DNA from 2 places in the Paenibacillus sp. NPDC058174 genome. Region 2 is predicted to be linked to the other one. Evidence: riboswitches for the same ligand, from Rfam matches in the RefSeq annotation. Region 2 holds a riboswitch; the other holds the start of a gene.
The links. Region 2 has a riboswitch for ZMP and ZTP ahead of ACFVVF_RS05330 (DJ-1/PfpI family protein). Riboswitches for the same ligand answer to the same signal wherever they lie in the genome.
Positions count from the first base shown of each region.

Region 1: linked by a shared signal. The riboswitch ahead of rpiB (ribose 5-phosphate isomerase B) and the one ahead of ACFVVF_RS05330 (DJ-1/PfpI family protein) in region 2 are both predicted to bind ZMP and ZTP.

Region 1 covers NZ_JBHVUY010000003.1:559,454-564,100, reverse strand. The annotation lists gene ACFVVF_RS18600 (serine hydroxymethyltransferase) at 125-1,372, opposite strand; gene ACFVVF_RS18595 (TIGR01440 family protein) at 1,433-2,041, opposite strand; gene rpiB (ribose 5-phosphate isomerase B) at 2,068-2,523, opposite strand; ZMP/ZTP riboswitch at 2,747-2,827, opposite strand; gene ACFVVF_RS18585 (low molecular weight protein arginine phosphatase) at 2,998-3,570, opposite strand; gene ACFVVF_RS18580 (manganese efflux pump MntP) at 3,610-4,197, opposite strand; gene ACFVVF_RS18575 (L-threonylcarbamoyladenylate synthase) at 4,379-4,647, opposite strand, start outside.
Region 2 covers NZ_JBHVUY010000001.1:1,195,477-1,200,123, reverse strand. The annotation lists gene ACFVVF_RS05340 (MMPL family transporter) at 1-577, opposite strand, end outside; gene ACFVVF_RS05335 (TetR/AcrR family transcriptional regulator) at 652-1,269, opposite strand; gene ACFVVF_RS05330 (DJ-1/PfpI family protein) at 1,816-2,415, opposite strand; ZMP/ZTP riboswitch at 2,470-2,550, opposite strand; gene ybaK (Cys-tRNA(Pro) deacylase) at 2,677-3,162, shown strand; gene ACFVVF_RS05320 (GTP-binding protein) at 3,159-4,647, shown strand, end outside.

The DNA of each region.
Region 1 (4,647 bases), on a different contig from region 2:
GATAATACCAGCATTCAACGGTACGTATAGCATGCTGCAACTGCATGGGGTTAATACGCTGGAAAAGCAAAAAAGGGCGATTCGAGAGAAGTCTCGAATCGCCCTTTTGACTGCAGCGCAGCTCTTAGTATTGAATGGTTTGGTAAAGCGGATATTGAGCAGTCAGATCGCGAACGATACCGCGAGCTTTAGCCAGAACCGCTTCATCTTCGTGGTTTTTCAGCGTCATTGCAATAACTTCGCCGATCGTCTTCATCGCCTTCTCATCCATGCCGCGGGAAGTCGCAGCCGGCGTACCAAGACGGATGCCGCTCGTTACAAACGGGCTAGTCGGGTCGAATGGAATTGCATTTTTGTTAGCTGTAATGCCGATGGAGTCCAGCACGTGCTCTGCAACTTTACCTGTAATGTTCAGACCGCGCGTGTCGATCAGCATCAAGTGGTTGTCCGTACCGCCGGAAACGATGTTGATGCCTTCGCCAATCAGCGTGTCAGCAAGAACTTTTGCATTGTTGATAACTTGCTGTGCATATTGTTTCCAAGAAGGCTGAAGCACTTCACCGAAAGCAACTGCTTTACCAGCAATAACGTGCATCAGAGGACCGCCTTGTGTGCCTGGGAATACAGCTTTGTCGATAGCCGCTGCCCAAGGCTGACGGCAAAGGATCAATCCGCCGCGAGGTCCGCGAAGCGTTTTGTGTGTAGTTGTCGTTACGAAATGCGCATATGGAACCGGGTTTGGATGCAGACCAGCCGCAACCAGACCTGCGATGTGGGCCATATCGACCATGAACAAAGCGCCTACGTCTTCTGCGATTTTGCCCAATTTTTCGAAATCAATTGTACGCGGGTAAGCACTTGCGCCGGCAACGATGAGACGAGGACGGTGCTTGAATGCCGCTTTGCGGACTTCATCATAGTTAATTGTGAACGTATCTTCGTCAACGCCATAAGCGACGAAGTTGTACAGCAGACCGGAAGCGTTAACCGGGCTGCCGTGCGTCAAGTGGCCGCCGTGTGCCAGGTTCATGCCGAGAACCGTGTCGCCTGGTTTGAGGACAGCCAGATATACCGCCATGTTCGCTTGTGCGCCAGAGTGAGGCTGAACGTTGGCGTGCTCTGCACCGAAAATCTCTTTCGCGCGATCGCGTGCGATATCTTCAACGATGTCAACATGCTCGCAGCCGCCGTAGAAACGTTTGCCCGGGTAGCCTTCTGCATATTTGTTCGTCAATACGGATCCCAGTGCTTCCAGAACCGCTTCGCTTACGATGTTCTCAGATGCGATCAGCTCGATGTTGTCGCGTTGACGCTGCAATTCAAGGCCCATTGCCTTCAAAACTTCAGGATCTTGCTTACGTAGATTTTCCATAATAATGCCTCCTATAGTTAATTAATGGTTTATATAAATTAGAGACAACGGCTCATGCCGCTAGTCGCAGGTTCCCGGCGATTGCTCTACCGCCAGGCCGCTTTCTTCGGGCTCTGCCGAGTAAACGGCGCGTGCGCCGCCGATCAGCTTCGGACGGGCATAAGCCATCGTTACATGTGCAGATCCAATGCTCTTAATCGAAGGGCGAACCGGTACCGCCACCCGCCGTAAATGCATGCCGATGAACGTATCACCGATATCAACCCCCGCGTGTGCGGCTACCGTCTCAACGAGACATGCCCCGTTAAGCTGACGGTATGCGTAGGCCGCCATCGAGCCGCCTGCTTTCGGAACCGGAACAGCCGCCACTTCCTCCAGCCCGTACTTCTCCGCTGCCTCTCGTTCAATTACAAGTGCACGGTTCAAATGCTCGCAGCATTGAAAGACCGGGTAGAAGCCGATGTCGCGCCGGGCTGCCTCCACGCCTGTAAAAATTTGCGAAGCTGTCTCCACCGTTCCGGAGGTTCCAATGCGGTGGCCCAGCACCTCGCTCGTACTCGTCCCGATGACAAGCAGCTGTCCTGCGGCAAGGCTTCCCGCCTCGGCCAATTCACGGATGATCTGCTCAACATCAGATGCAATGTTCGTTATTTTGTCATTCCCGCTCATGGACGATCGTCTCCTTCTTGCATAGGTTAGGAGCGTGAATATTGGGCTTCGATTTGATTCACTTTGTCCAGACGGCCGACATGGCGCTCTCCGCCCGAGAACGGCGTTTCCAGCCAGATTCGGACGATTTCCTGCGCTACGCCAGGGCCGATGACACGCTCGCCCATCGCGAGCACATTGGTATCATTATGCTCTCGGGTCGCTTGGGCAGAGAACAAATCATGCACAAGCGCACAGCGGATGCCAGCGACTTTATTCGCCGCGATCGACATTCCGATGCCGGTGCCGCAGATCAGGATGCCGCGGTCGGCTTGGCCGCTCGCAACGCGTTCTGCAACAGGAAGCGCATAGTCGGGATAATCGACCGATTGACTGCAGTCGCAGCCGAGATCCTCGATTTCATGTCCCAGCGATTCCAGATAAGGGACGATAACGTCTTTCAGGGTGTAGCCTCCGTGGTCCGCGCCGATTGCAATTTTCATAGTGGGTTTCCTCCTAAAGGTATGTGCGTCGATTACCGGGCAAAACGGCCATTCCTTTAAACCTTTGGCGTTTTGCTTAGAAAAGATAAGCTTCATCATGAAAGGGTCAAGCTGCTTACCTTTGAAGTCGAAAAATAACACTATCGCTTCAATCTCACGATTTATTATACCTAAATTCGTCGAAAAAGACGAAAAAAGAGCATGACATGCTCTTCAGCATGCTGCTCTTTGCCCAGGCGACCGGCCGTATGTTCCGATGCTCCACCGTGGTTACCCACTTCCGTCGCCAGTTACATCGGAAACCGTCTTTGTATTCTCATCATAGCCGATTCCTATCCGAAAATCAATCATCCTTTATCCTTTTCCAGTGCGGAAATTTACCATATGAATAAGCTCCCTGTTTCAGTTAATAAGAGCTGATTCGTAACCGAATTAAAGGAAGAGACGTTGTTGAAGCTTCTGCCAATTTCACTATTATTGAAGCTTGCCGAGCAGCTTGCGCAGTCCTTCTTCGATTTCGTTCGCGCAGCTCCGGTACATCTCCAGTGTACCGCCGAACGGATCGGCGATATCCGTACCCGGAATGCGCCGCTCCAGCTCCAGCAGCCTCGACCGCTCCTCGATGCTCAGCTGCTGGCCTAGAGCCAGCTTCATGTGCATTTCCGTATAGAGGCGCTCCAGCTCCTGGATATCTGCCAGCGCCAAATCATCTTGATGCGCGTACTCCTTCAACGTATGCGTCTTGTCTACTGCCTCAGGGAAGCCTTGCAGCAGCCCTCTCTTATGGCCAGCGGTCATCGTTAAGATAAGATCCGCCCATTCTACAGCCTCGCCAGTCAAAGCGCGTGATGCGCCGCGATGCTCGATATTCCTCTCCCGTAGCGATTCAATAGCATAGCGCGACACAGCCAGACCATCAATGGTCGATACGCCTGCAGAGCGGATCTCAAGTGCAACGCCTTGGCGTTCTGCCATATCCTTCAGCATCGCCTCAGCCATCGGTGACCGGCAGGTGTTGCCCGTACATACAAATAAGATGCGCTTCATGCTGCTGTCCCCTTTCTATTCGAGAGACCATGAACATGGTCAGAAAATAAACATAACTCCGAAAATAAATAAAATCGCTCCGCCAAATGCTTCGCCATAACCGCCAAGATTGCGGCTCACTCTCCGTCCAAGCATCAGACCCATTATTGACATTAATCCGCCGAAAAAACCGAACAATAGAATCGTGAGCAGCAGATCGGCCTGGAACATCCCAAGGGTCACGCCAACGGAAAAAGAATCGATGCTGACGCTCAGCGCAAATAGAAAGGTTCCCGTGACGGAACGGTAATCCAGCGATTTAACCTCTTCGCCTTTAATCGAGCTATAAATCATATGCCCGCCTAGCAAAACCAGCAAAATACCCGCTGCCGTAGTCGCAACATGGCCTAACAAGCCGCTTACGAATTGCCCGGCAAACATGCCCCCGAGCGGCATAATAATATGAAAGAGAGCAATGACGCTGCTTAGCTTCAATATATCGCGTAATCGAATGCCTTTCAATCCGATTCCAATACCCAATGAAAAAGCATCCATCCCCAGTGCTACCGCCATTATAAGCAGTGTCGCAAACTGTCCAGCGTGCAAAACGGCTTCATTCACGCAGTCTCTCCCCCTGTCCGCATCCATTCATTACCCAACATATGCGGACAAGACGCCAAACATACGAATGAATAGGCAAAAATGATGGGAAGAGATAGAAAGAAAGAGCAGAGGCTGCATCTCTTGTCGTGCCGGAATTGCTTTATAGCAGCGGTTTTAGTGGAGAAGCATACAGAAGCCACTGGTAAAAGCGGTCGGGCATCCCAAACTATAATCGGGTTACTTGATTACCCGCTGCTTTGGCGAGCCTATTCATTAAGGCAAGGCCAATACCCTGCTCTTCACAGCCCTCCGCCCAGATGCGCTGTACCCCTTCGGCGTCAAACTGTCTTAATGCTGCATACAGCCGTTGTGCCGCATGCTCCAATTGATGCTTCCCGCCACCGTAAGTGAGCACGACATCGGCGTCGAAATCACCTTCCCGTTCCGCAAATACGAGCACCCCGGTTTTCAGGCCGTCGCGTTTAGCACCCGCTA
Region 2 (4,647 bases):
CTGCCATCGCAGCGTCGATTACGGCGTCCGGAACGGATTTGGGCAGCGATGCCTGTTGAACGGTAAATTGGAACTGGAACAGGGCGAGACTGCCGTCCGATGAGAGCAAGACGCCTGGTACAGGCATGCCATTTACCATCAATGGGCCATAAGGAGGCATCTCAGCCGGGGTTGCCTGATTCGTGTCTGCACCTTGAGCCGTTTGCGGGGCCGAGGCGCCCATCTGGCTAGGATCAGAACCTGCTGCAAGACCAGCTTCCGCTGCTAATTTGGCAGGATTAATGACATATTCTACATTATAAACGTCTTCAATTGCTTTTTGGATTAATGCTAATCGTTCCGGTGTATCCAGACGTTCTCCTTTAGGAACAGTAAATGCAATACTGGCTTGTCCGCCCGAAGCCTCTGGAAGCTCTTTCGTTAGCTGATCTAGCACCTTTTGCGATTCTGTGCCGGCAATTTTCATTTCAGAGCTGGAATGTATGCCGTTGACTCCAATCAGGGTACCTACAATTCCTAGAATGACGACCCATGCGATAAGAAATTGCCATGGCTTGGCGTATGCGGATTTTCCCAACTTGTACAAAAATGTTGACATGTAATGTGTTCTCTCCTTTGTATCATGCTGACTGGCAGGGCATATGAATGATGTTAAAACCCGTTGCGTAAATATTCGAACATCGCGTTCAAGTATTGCTCGAATGGAATCGCATCGGTTGGTTCAGCTTCGTTCTCTCCGGGGAGCAGCACATTCAGACTGCCATCGAGGATGGGCACAAACGCGCCGTAAACCGCTCCAGCTAGCAGATGAGTATATCCGGCCTTATAGCGTCCTCGAGTGAAAGGCTCAAGTGCTTCTTGCGCGGATATTTGCAAGCGTCGGAATACTCCCAGAATGTAAGGTTCAAGCGTCGGATGCTGCTTCGACAGTGAGACGAACTGACGCAATTTAAGCAGAAACTCCGCGGTGAACTGCATCTTCATTAAGCTGTACAGCAGATCAAGCGGTGTTGCATCTTGCGGCATGCTTTTAATTAATTTGTCATATTCGTCTACACTCGTATAAGGGACTGCAACGGCAGCAACCGCTTCTTCTTTACAGGAAAAGTAGTTGGCGAACGTCCGTCGAGAATAACCGGCCTGCTGCACGACATCGTCGACAACGAAGCCATCCAAACCTTTTTCAAGCGCGAGCTCGAAGGCAGCTTCGGCTAAGGCAGAGGCCGTGGCTTCTTTTTTCTTGTCACGCAAGGTTTGTTTAGCAATCAAATGACTATACCTCCTTATTGAATTCGTATATTATTATGATTGCCCAAAATGCAAACATGCACAATGGGCAAGTTTTTCGAAATTGTGAACTTTGGGATGAAACAACATCCGTAGACTGGTGTCTAGATAGCCGAGGATGAATGGTTTGCGAAAGCAAATGATAGCGTGTTAGCGAACCAGCTTCGCTATTTAATGCCGGAAATTTCCTTCATACATACAAATCAAGCGTAAAATGCCGTTATTTTGATGGATAAGGGTAAAAGTTTCTCTATTGAGAAAATGATATCCGCTATAGCGAAACTGAGTGCGTAATTGTCTTTCTCAAAAAAGAACAGCTAAATCTGATTCAGATTCAGCTGTTCTTTATGCGTTTTTGGTCTTTGAAGGTGGGGGGCGAGCGGAGCGGTTCGAGTTCATGCTGACTTTTTGAAGATTCTATCCATCATTGGAGTCGCGGAGCGACAAAAAGGCTGGAATCAAGAACGGCAGCATGAACCGAAACGCGCAGCGAGCCCTTGCCTTGCTTTGCCTTGCCGAGCCGAAGTCTTAAATCGAATTATAATTGTACTCCATAAGCGTTGCCGTTAACTGCGCTCTGTCCGCTCCCAATAATCGCCCTACAACGTACAACGACATATCGATTCCTGCGGACACTCCCGCTGATAGAATGATTTTGCCGTTATCGACGTAACGCTTATCCGCTATAATAACTGCCGATGCCGGAGCTGCAGCTTTCAATTCTTCGAGAGCCCGATGATGTGTTGTGATGTTCAGGTCTTCGAGCAGGCCTGTTTTTGCAAGAATAAGTGCACCCGTACATACAGATAGGACAAGCTCCGCGGTCGCTGCAGTTTGGGCGATCCAATCAGTCAGCGCTGAATTGTTCATTTCCGTTCTAGCGCCCGGACCGCCAGGGACGATAATCAGATCGGGAGGCGGACAATTGTGAATGGTGTAAGCAGGGTTTATGCTTAACCCGCCTAATACAGTTACGGGGCCTTCATCCGGTGCGACCGTATAGATTTGAAAGTCTTTTCCGCCGCCGCTGCTTGTCAGAAACACTTCAAAGGGGCCTGTAAAATCAAGCGCTTCAATCTGGTTGAATACGACAATCGCTACTTTTCTTGCGAGGCATACCTGATCCATTCAACATCTCTCCTTTGGAATGAAAAAAAAGCATTTGGCCGCAATCGACCAAATACCTTTTGCCCAGGCGTACGGCTGTATGGCCTGTGTGCTTCCCCGTGGTTATCCACGTTTACGCCAGTCACACCCAGGTGTTGCTTAATCATTTTATATCAAAAGTTACATAAAAAGGCAACGGGTAATGGCAGATAGAGAATATGGCTTGCTCCTGTTAAAATAGATACAGCTCAAGATGATTACGATTAGAATGGGGAAGCAGCAATGGCCGAGACGAAAACAAATGCGATGCGGATGCTCGACAAGTCCAAAGTGCCGTACAGCATCATGACCTATGACAATGAAGATGGACAAATACATGGCGCAGCTGTCGCCGAAAAAATCGGAAAACCGCCGGAGATTGTATTTAAAACGTTAGTTGCCCATCAAGGGCCGAGCCTCTTCGTGTTTGTCATTCCTGTCGCAGAGGAGCTGGATCTGAAGCTGGCGGCTAAAGCGGCTGGGGTGAAAAAAATTGAGATGCTTCCGGTAAAGGATCTGCTAAAGTGGACCGGTTATGTACGCGGGGGATGCTCGCCAATCGGAATGAAAAAGCTTTATCCTACCTTTATTGATAGTGGAGCAGAATCATTAGCCCATATGTTAGTGAGCGCCGGAAAGATCGGCTTCCAGATGGAGCTCGCGCCGAAACAGCTTGCCGAGCAAGTATCGGCTGTATTCGTTCCGCTCATTAAGGCGGGTACTGCATGAACGCAAAGCGCAACGTAACGATTGGATTGCTGGCACATGTCGATGCGGGGAAAACAACTTTTGCAGAGCAGCTGCTCTATCATACAAACAGTATTCGAAGCCGAGGGCGTGTCGATCACCAGGACGCCTTTCTCGATAGCCACGAGTTGGAGAAAGCCCGCGGCATTACGATATTTGCCGACCAGGCGGTGATGAGCCGCGGCAATACGGATTATTATTTAATTGATACCCCTGGCCATGCCGATTTTTCTGCCGAGATGGAGCGGGCGCTTCAAGTAATGGATTATGCAGTCATTATTGTCAGTGCAGCCGAAGGGATCGAGGGACATACCGAGACGGTGTGGCAGCTGCTGCAAAGCCATCGCATTCCGGTATTTTTCTTCATTAACAAAATCGATCGAAGCGGAGCTGACGGGGATGCCGTTCTGGAACAAATTCGAGAACAACTGACGAAGGATGCCGTGGAGATGAGCGGCAGCTTGTCGGAAAACGTTCAGGATTCGCTTATTTCATTTGCGGCAGAGCGGGATGATGAGCTGCTCGAGGCTTATCTGGAAGGAAACGTGGAGCCAGCTAAAGTGATGGCCTCGCTTCGTCAATTGATGAAGCAAAGACTCCTTTTCCCCGTGATGCGGGGATCGGCGTTAATGGATATCGGCATTGCCGATTTTCTGAGCAATTTGGAGCTGCTGGCTGAAACGGATTATGACGATTCGGCTCCACTCGCCGCCAGAGTATATAAGATTGGACATGATCAGCAGGGTACGCGTTTAACCTATATGAAGGCGCTCCATGGCAAGGTGTCGGTACGGGAGGATATTCGTTACATCGATCGAAATGGAGAGGTCAGACAGGAGAAAATAACAGCGATCCGGACTTTTAACGGCAGCAAGTCTGCACTTGTTAATGAGGCAGCTGCCGGGCAATTATTTGCCGTGACGGGGATAACTTCACTAGCTGCTGGAGACGTTGTGGGGGAGGGGATGGAACGGTCCCATTACGAGCTTGTACCCGCGCTTCAGTCCAAGGTGCTTTTCGCTGCTTCGATTCCGCTCAAGGAAGTGCTGCGATGCTTTAAGCTGCTGGACGAGGAGGATCCTTCGCTTGGCGTCAGATGGGACGAGCCGCTTCAGGAGCTTCATGTTCATGTGATGGGTGTTATTCAGCTGGAGGTGCTGGAGCATGTTGTGAAGGAGCGGTTCCAGCTTGCCGTAGCCTTCGGCGAACCTGAAATTTTGTATAAGGAAACCGTTGGCGGAACGACGATAGGCGCCGGCCACTTCGAGCCGCTTGGGCATTATGCGGAGGTTCATTTGCGGATAGAGGCGGGGGAGCGGGATAGCGGAGTAGAATTCAGGAATGAATGCCATGTCGAAGATCTGAGCATCGGTTATCAGAACCTGATCGGCCAGCATGTAACGGAAAAGGAGCATCGCGGGCTGCTGACAGGATCGCCGCTTACCGATGTTGTCGTTACTTTGCTCT